4 regions of the Halomonas sp. A3H3 genome follow, and region 1 is predicted to be linked to each of the others. Evidence: riboswitches for the same ligand, from Rfam matches in the RefSeq annotation. Region 1 holds a riboswitch; each other region holds the start of a gene.

Region 1 (2,197 bases):
CCTGGGGTTCGGCATTGCCATCGTGATAGGCGAAATCTTCCTGGTCTTCAGTCCCCCAGTTGTGGGTCAGCTCCAGCAGCCCTTTCTGGCTAAACGTCCAGGCGGTACGCGCTTGTGCATCGTCCGGAACGCTGTCGCTGGGTTCCAGGTTGGCCAGGAAGTAGAGCGAGAACTGCATCTCTTCGAAATCCAGCCGCCGCATCACCTGCATACCAAACACTTTTGAGTAGAACGCCAATGCCTGCTCAGGGTCTTTCACCCGCAGCATGGTGTGGTTTAAACGAAACCCTTGAGTTTGGGGCGGCGTAGCCACGACGCCGGGATGCTGCTCGCCTTGAAAACTCATTTTGCTCTCCTATCGCTGATGTTGATCATTGAATCCATTGAGCTTCACGTACCGCTTACCATGGGGGCTTTATGGCCATAATAACAGCCCTTACAAGCACGTAGGCAGTGTCGTATCGAGGTACCGATAAGCGCACTGGCAATACTAAACAAAAACCCTACACTTATTCTTCATAAGCTTTACAAAAAGCAGTTCCCGCAACATGAGTGATGCCCCACCTTTGAGGCGTCCACAGGAGTTTTCCATGAGTGCGATCGATATGACGCTGGGTGACCACCTGACGCTAAAACAGCTTTCCAATGCGCTTCACAACGGTTTTTCGCCGATTGTTGAAGTCGAGTCGATGGATGGAATCTACAAAGTGCGTTTTCACCATGCTAACGGCGTGTCTGAGCTGAGCGATAACAAGGGCCACGTCAGTACTTTTCTGGGCACGGGCGAAATCCGCGATACCCTGGGCCAACTGGGCTTGACCCACGGCGTGCTAACCTTCGCCGACCAGTGTGGTGACGAGATGATTGGGGTCGAGGGTAAAGCGATGACACCTGATGAAATGCTTACCTACGGTACGCGTATTTCGTTTCGTTAGATTGCTATCGTCCGCATCCGGGGCTTTACAGGGCTACTTCAGGCAAGGATAGTAATCCCTCGACAGGGGCGCCCTCCGTTACGGTTGGGCTGAGAAGCACCCTTTGAACCTGAACCGGATAACACCGGCGTAGGGAGTCGTGGTAACGCTTACCACCTCCCTGCCGGGAGGATGCTATGACCCTACGCCCGCTTGGCGATTACCTTGAGATGCTACGCTCAGTGACACCGCTGGTTCACTGTATGACCAACTATGTGGCCATGAACAGCACTGCCAACCTGCTGTTAGCCACCGGCGCGTCGCCCGCCATGCTGCATGCGCCTGAAGAAGTGGCTGAATTCACGGCTATCTCCGCGGGGCTGTCGATTAATATCGGTACGATCTCTGCCCACTGGGCTGACGCTATGCTCACCGCCACAGCGACTGCCGATCAGCATGCCATTCCCTGGGTATTAGATCCCGTCGCCGTTGGCGCCACGCGCTATCGCCAAACGCTGTGCGCGAAGCTGCTGGCCGCTAAACCCAGCGTGATTCGTGGCAATGCGTCTGAAATTCTTGCCCTTAACGGTTTAGCTAGCCAAGGCCGCGGCGTGGACGCCACAGCCGCCACCGACCAAGCCGTGGACGCTGCAATAGCATTAGCGCAAAAACACGGCTGTATTGTCGCGATGACCGGTGAAAGCGACTGGGTGACGGACGGCACACAGCACTACCGCATTAACGGTGGCCATCCTTTGATGCCCCGCGTAACAACGCTTGGCTGTGGGCTGAGCGCGCTAGTGGCGGGATTTGTGGCTGCCAACCGCGACGCCCCACTGGGTGCAACGGCAGCCGCGCTGGCCTGCTTTGCGGTCACAGGAGAGCGTGCGGGCAGCCACGCCAACGGGCCTGGTAGCTTTCAAGTGGCACTGCTGGATGCGCTGTATCAACTCACCCCTGACGACCTCACTACTTATGCCCAACTGGAGGCAATCCATGCCGCTTGATCTATCGCTCTACTTGGTCACCGATGCCACGCTCTGCCGAGAGCATGGTTTGGAACAAACGGTTGAGGCAGCGGTAAAAGGCGGAGTCACCACCGTGCAGTTGCGTGACAAGCATGCCAGCGATGAACAGATGATTGCCCAAGCCAAACGGTTAAAAGCGCTTCTGGCAGGCACCGGAGTCCCGCTGATCATTAACGATCGTTTGCAGGTGGCACTAGAAAGCCAGGCAGATGGCCTGCATGTCGGTCAGAGCGACGCTGCCGTTCAGCAAGCGCG
Region 2 (2,197 bases), 3.6 Mb from region 1:
TGCTAAGTCGTTTTTACCTGATAAATACCATAACGCTTCTGCATAATTAAAAACAATATTTTGTTTGCGTATTTTGCTTAGACAAAAACGATCAGGAGGATTGTCGAGTCGGATATTGAAGCCAATGAGTTCTCGCTCTTTATTTCCTCTAGGTGAGTTAACATATTCATATTCAAAGCAGATTTTATGCAGTGTATCTCTGTAGAGGCTGGTGAAATTCGTATAATGTTTGTGCATCATTATATTCATCTCTTTCGGTGGACAAAGAGGCGTATTTTGCTGATACGAATGATGGCGAGTAGTTTAAAAAGCTGAATTGGAGCTGTGAATCGCGTTTGATTTTTCTTTGACGATCAAACTGTGCAAATTAAAGGCTTTCACGACAGTATCTGCGACGTGATCAGCTAAGGCTTCATTGAAGTTGAGTTTTCCGTTTATAACTTTCGCCCAGCGGCAGTCCGCAGCATCATCACCAGGCCGTAGCTCGCCATCAACGTAGTGACATAAAAGGGCAACCAAGGCGAAGTGGTGGTGACTTCCCTCTGGGTCATATCCGATTACTTCTACTACATCAATTAACGGTCCTACCAATGCTGTGATACCGGTTTCCTCCATTAATTCGCGCTTTGCTGCACAATGTAGGCTTTCTCCCGGTTCCACTGATCCTCCGGGGAAGCCCCAAGTGCCCCGTTGAGGTTCTTTACTGCGTTGGACGAGGAGAACTTCATTATTACGCAGAGTTACGGCGATTGCTGCCAAGCGTGGCTTGGCAAGTACGGAGTTCAGGCGGTTTTTATCAGACGTGTTAAAAGGGGAGGTACTACTGAGCGTAGATGCGTTAGCGGGCGTTGAGTTACCTTGCGACACGATACACTCCTGCATTGAGATTCGGATAATACAGGCGTAGGTGTCAAAACAGGTTCATATATGGTTTATGTCCGTTCCTACGCCGGTATCAGCCGGATCAGGTTCAAAGGGTTTGGATAACTCCATCTCAGCCTGAATAACAGGCACCCCTCGGAAAAGTTACTGTTACTATGAGTTTTAGTATAAGTCAATATTTGGGGGGCAATTCAATGCGGCGGCTTGGCGGACGCCGGGACGGTTTTGACACCCTCTTCGCACACTTGGCTAACGGCTAATCAGCCCGGCTTATTCGCCAAAATCACCGCCCGCCGTGGTGCGGGGTAGCCTTCAATGGTGCGGGTGCGGTCGTTGGGGTCGAGAAAATCGGCCAACGATTGGTAGGTCATCCACTCCGTCGATCGCTGCTCGTCTAACGTGGTAACGGCTTCGTCAACCACGCGCACGTTGGTAAAGCCGCAGCGCTCCAGCCAATGGCAGAGCGCTTGAGAAGAGGGCAGGAAGTAGACGTTGGGCATCGCGGCGTATCGCTCGCCGGGCACAAATACGGTCTGCTCGTCGCCTTCGACTACCAGGGTTTCTAGCACCAGCTCGCCGCCCGGAACTAACGCGGCTTTTAGCTGCTGAAGATGTTCCAACGGGGCAGGGCGATGGTAGAGCACGCCCATGGAAAATACCGTATCGAAAAAGCCCAGGTTCTCCGGCACATCTTCTATACCCACGGGCAAGAACTGCGTTCTTCCGTCATCGGTATCGCCGACGAAGTGGCGTACCGCCTGAAATTGCCAGTAGAAGCGCGGCGAAGGGTCAATTACTAATACGAAAGCAGCCCCTGCCCCAGCCATCCGCCAGGCGTGGTAACCGCTGCCACCCCCCACGTCGAGTACCTTACGGTATTTTAGCGGCGCCAAGTGGGGAGCTACTCTCTGCCACTTCCAGTCCGAGCGCCACTCGGTATCAATATGAATGCCACCCAGTTGAAAAGGGCCCTTTCGCCAGGGGGCGAGTTTTCTTAGCAGGTTAAAACACTGGCGCTGCTGGCTATCGCTAAGATCGAGATCAACGCTGACGGTGTCGCTGTTTAAATCCACGCGCCGCTCAGCGGGCAGCGCCGGAAGCTTGGCCACGGCTTTTTCCCAGGCGGATAAATCGCCGTGGCGGTTACGGTCAAGCCCGTGAGCTAACTGCTCGGGTAGCTTCGCTAGCCAGGGCGTTAGCGAGGCATCCAGCGTGGCTTGATCTAAAAACGCCTGATAAATTGCGCGATGATCGTCGGGTAGTGGCGCCACCTTTAACCCTCCTTAAACGCAATCAGCGAGGCAAAGTTAAGGTA
Region 3 (2,197 bases), 1.2 Mb from region 1:
TAGGAGAAGATCGTCCTCGACCAAGTGCTCACCCCGACCGATCTGCACCAACCAAGCGTCTTTGGCGAGCTTCGCGAACAGCGCCTTGTTAAGCACGTTTTCAGTGGTAGCCGTCAGTGGCAGCACATTGATCAGATAATCGGCGCCATCCGCTGCCGCCATGACAGCCCCGTCACCTGTCAGATAGGTCACGCCTTCAACCGGCGCTTGTGGCTCGCTGCGGCAGGCTACGTGTACAGAAAAGCCAAGCGCGGCCACCGCTTTCACCACGGCGCGCCCCATGGTGCCGTGTCCCAGCACCGCCACCTTTCTTGATGCTGGCGCGCGCATCGTCAATGGCGCCCAATGCGCCTTGGCAGCATTTTGCTCCAGGGTGGTGAACTCACGCTCACGATGGAGCACCTCATGCGCGGCAAAACCCGCCATCAAGTCGGCCTGATGTGGATCCCGCACCCGGGCGATGTGTACTTCATCTTTCAGGCCAGGATGCGCCAGCAGGGCATCAACACCGGCACCGATAGACATCGCCAGCTCAAGATTAGGATAGCTCTCGAAAGCCTTGTCATTGGGCAACCAGCAGATCGCAAAACGCACATCTTCGGGGTTATCGATCTCATGGGGATGGCGCAGGACGACATCACTCGCTTCATCGCGCAAGGCGTTACCATAAATGGCATCAAGGTCGAGCGAATCACTGAGATAGACGCCTAAAATCGAGTTCGTGTTGGTCATGCAACTCCCTACGGTTCACATTCGAAATAGAAGTGGCTGTAAAACAGCCACTTGTTACTCAACTGTATAATAATTCACGTACCGATGCCATGAAACGCCATTACAGCACCTAAACTCTCATCGCTGTAATGATGCTAATAAATTGTTTCCCGATAACTTTCCATGTCATACACCCTTGCATCTCCCTCACCCGCCTCCTACACTCCACCAACGAACAGCTTGACGGGGTGCCGGTGAAATCCGGCTGAGATGGCGCAGGGCGTAGCAATTAATGCTGCCGAGCGCTGATCCCGCAGAACCTGATCCGGCTAATGCGCTGCTACTTACACAAGTTCGCAGCGAGGGTACCGGCGTAGGGATCAAGCGATGGCCACGGCTGCTCTCTCACGATCGCACGCCGCCCTTCTGCGCCACTCCCTCGATCTTTTTCGCCCGCCCTCCGGATCATTACCACCGGAGGAGTCATGGGCTACCGCTTTACTGATCTCACTACCGCTTGCCAGAAAGATTGGCGCGCCTATATTGAGCACGATTTTGTGCGCCAGCTAGGCACCGCCACGCTGCCCGGGGCGTCGTTTCGCCACTATTTAAAGCAGGACTACCTGTTTTTGATTCACTTCGCCCGCGCCTATGCGCTGGCTGCCTACAAAAGCCCCACCCTCGCCGATCTTCGCCAAGCCCATGAAGGCTTGAAAGCCATTGTGGATGTGGAGCTGGGCCTGCACGTGGGCTTTTGTCAGGAGTGGGGGATTTCCGAGCAAGAACTGGAGGAGCTTCCCGAAGCCAGAGCGACGCTTGCCTACACCCGCTATGTGTTAGATACCGGCAACCGCGGCGACCTGCTGGATTTGCACGTGGCGTTGGCCCCCTGCCTGGTGGGCTACGGCGAAATCGCCAACTGGCTAAACGCCCAGCCTTCCACCCTGCGCGGCGCGCAAAACCCTTACGACGCCTGGATAGCCATGTACGAAGGCGAGGAGTTTCAGGCCGCCATGCAGGCGGAGCTTGAATGGCTGAATATCCGCCTTGCCGACATTACCCCCGCCCGCTTTGCCGAACTGAGCAAGATCTTCCGCGACGCCACCCGCCTGGAAATCGACTTCTGGCAGATGGGCCTAGAGCTGATAGACCAAGACCTCACCCACTAATTCAGCAAAACAACACAAGGAAACGACAGTAATGACTAAGACCGTAACAAGCAAAACCAGCCACTTTTTAGCCGAAACCGCCCAGGTCGATGCCGCCGCCATTGCGCCGCTGCCCGGCTCACGTAAGGTATATATCGAAGGTTCGCGCCCGGATATCCGTGTGCCGTTCCGGGAAATTTCACTGTCGCCGACCAAAACCACCGGCATTGATGAAGAGAACCCGCCACTGCTGGTGTACGACACTTCAGGCCCCTATAGCGATCCGGATGCTAACAATGACCTGCGCCGCGGTCTGCCGGAACTACGCCGAGCCTGGA
Region 4 (2,197 bases), 2.0 Mb from region 1:
ATGGCTAAACTTAACAAGAAAGAGGTGAGCATGTCTTCATCATTAAGTCGTTTTAACGTGCCTGAAACATTGGATGACCTGCCTGACGATATTCGCAGTACCATTTTGACCGTTCAGGGTAAAGCGGGTTTTGTGCCCAATGTCTTTCTGATGTTGGCCCATCGCCCTGCTGAATTTCGTGCTTTTTTTGCCTATCACGATGCGTTGATGGAGCGCGAATCAGATACCCTCACCAAAGCCGAAAAAGAGATGATTGTAGTGGCTACCAGCGCACGTAATCGCTGCCTATATTGTGTGGTTGCTCACGGGGCACTGGTGCGCATTTACAGTAAAGACCCGCTACTCGCTGACCAAGTGGCGATCAACCATCGGGTGGCGCCGATTAGCGAGCGCCACCGGGTGATGCTCGATTTCGCCATGCACTGTGCCATCGATGTGGGTGAAATGACTGATGAATGGCTTGCCCGCCTGCTGGAAGTAGGCTTTAGCCAAGAGGATTGCTGGGATATAGGCGCGATCGCGGCGTTTTTTGGCTTGTCGAATCGGTTGGTTACCCTGGCAGGTACGCCACCCAATGAGGAGTTCTACCTGATGGGGCGAGTGCCTCGCTAAGAGGCGACCAGCGCACCTTAACTTTACTAAGCTATGATTTTGATTGAGAATAGTTCTTGAGACAGCGCTTCGAAAAGTACCCAAAAACGTACTTAGAAAAAGCGCTTAGCAAAACACCTACATTCACTGTCGCCAGGGGAGCCCTGCATAAAAGGGCTGAGATGCGGCTACGCAGACCCTGGAACCTGATCCGGTTCGTACCGGCGGAGGAAGTGCGACATGCTTTACCTAACGTTAGCCGTGCTTGGTGCGGCGCTGTGCTGCTTTGCTTACTTAGGCCTCCGGGCTCGCTGGGTGAATGGCCCACTTGATGACTATGTCACCGCCCGTAACTCGCAAACGGCATCTACCCTGGGGCTCTCCTTCCTTGCCTCCGGCATGGGCGCATGGATTCTCTTTGCTCCTCCTGAAATCGGCGCCTTTGTTGGCCCGCTGGCCCTGGCAGGCTATGCATTAGGCTCTGCGCTGCCGTTTATCGTCTTAGGACTGTATGGGCCGAAGATTCGCCGGGCGTTGCCCGAGGGGCGCAGCATCGCCGAGTTTGCTGAAGCGTGCTATGGCCCTGGTGTAAGGCGCTGGGTAACGCTGGTATCAATCGCCTATATGGCGTGCTTTTTAGCTGCCGAGCTAACCGCTATTGGCGCCATTACCGCGCTGCTTTCCGATGTGCCCCCCGCACTGGTGATTATTGGCGTGGCGCTTACCACGCTCATCTATACTGCGGCAGGTGGTCTACGGGCCAGCCTTGCCACTGACCGTTGGCAGGCGTGGTTGTTACTGGTACTGCTGTGTGTGGTCGGTGGCATGGCCCTATGGCGGCTTCCCACTATTCCCAACGAGGCTGCGCTTCCTGCCATTCCCATCACCAGTGCGCTCAGCGTAGCGTTAACGCTAGTGATCGCGGTTACCGCGGCCAATCTCTTCCATCAAGGCTATTGGCAGCGCGTGTGGGCCGCTCAAGACGATCAAAGCCTGGGGCGCGGGGCATGGTTAGGTGGCGCAATGACGGTAGTCGTCGTCATGGTGATTGGTGGTCTGGGTGTATTGGCCGCGATGAGTGGTGTGCCATTAGGCGAGCCGCCGATGCCATTTTTTGCCCTGTTAAGTGATGCTCCTGTTTGGCTGACGCTACCCGCCTTGGTATTAGCGGTGACCTTGGTGGCCTCCAGTGTTGATACGCTGCAAAATGGTATTGCCTCGTTGGTGGTCGCGCGCAGCGAGCAGCAGGGCGTATCACTGGTGGCTGCCCGCTGGGTGACAGTGGTAGTAATGGTACCGGTGGTATTAATTGCCTTGCAGGGGTTGTCAGTACTGCGTCTGTTTTTGATTGCCGACCTGCTGTGTGCTGCCATTGTGGTACCTGTGCTGTTGGGCCTGTGGCAACGAATGACGCCACTGGCCGCCATTGTAGGTGGCATCGCGGGGCTGCTGGGTGCCATTCTCCCAGGGTGGTTAAGCCAAGGAAGCTTGGTCGCCGGGATGGTGGCCGCCAGTTTTCCGGGCAGTGTCCCTACCTTGGGGCCATTCGTCGGGGCGTTAATCGCCTCAACGCTGGTGAGTGTGCTGTTAGCCTACTTAACGCTAG

What was found. Region 1 has a riboswitch for thiamine pyrophosphate ahead of thiM (hydroxyethylthiazole kinase). Riboswitches for the same ligand answer to the same signal wherever they lie in the genome.
Region 2: another riboswitch for thiamine pyrophosphate. It lies ahead of HALA3H3_RS23630 (NUDIX hydrolase); the one in region 1 lies ahead of thiM (hydroxyethylthiazole kinase).
Region 3: another riboswitch for thiamine pyrophosphate. It lies ahead of tenA (thiaminase II); the one in region 1 lies ahead of thiM (hydroxyethylthiazole kinase).
Region 4: another riboswitch for thiamine pyrophosphate. It lies ahead of HALA3H3_RS15700 (sodium:solute symporter family transporter); the one in region 1 lies ahead of thiM (hydroxyethylthiazole kinase).

The regions. Positions count from the first base shown of each region.
Region 1 is NZ_HG423343.1:1,555,365-1,557,561, forward strand. Features, by position in the region: gene gloA (lactoylglutathione lyase) at 1-346, opposite strand, end outside; gene HALA3H3_RS06800 (hypothetical protein) at 591-935, shown strand; TPP riboswitch at 990-1,088, shown strand; gene thiM (hydroxyethylthiazole kinase) at 1,112-1,921, shown strand; gene thiE (thiamine phosphate synthase) at 1,911-2,197, shown strand, end outside.
Region 2 is NZ_HG423343.1:5,196,650-5,198,846, reverse strand. Features, by position in the region: gene HALA3H3_RS23635 (thymidylate synthase) at 1-240, opposite strand, end outside; gene HALA3H3_RS23630 (NUDIX hydrolase) at 304-867, opposite strand; TPP riboswitch at 925-1,028, opposite strand; gene cmoB (tRNA 5-methoxyuridine(34)/uridine 5-oxyacetic acid(34) synthase CmoB) at 1,143-2,153, opposite strand; gene cmoA (carboxy-S-adenosyl-L-methionine synthase CmoA) at 2,156-2,197, opposite strand, start outside.
Region 3 is NZ_HG423343.1:341,917-344,113, forward strand. Features, by position in the region: gene HALA3H3_RS01540 (NAD(P)-dependent oxidoreductase) at 1-732, opposite strand, end outside; TPP riboswitch at 946-1,108, shown strand; gene tenA (thiaminase II) at 1,197-1,880, shown strand; gene thiC (phosphomethylpyrimidine synthase ThiC) at 1,912-2,197, shown strand, end outside.
Region 4 is NZ_HG423343.1:3,531,138-3,533,334, forward strand. Features, by position in the region: gene HALA3H3_RS15695 (peroxidase-related enzyme) at 31-612, shown strand; TPP riboswitch at 737-842, shown strand; gene HALA3H3_RS15700 (sodium:solute symporter family transporter) at 832-2,197, shown strand, end outside.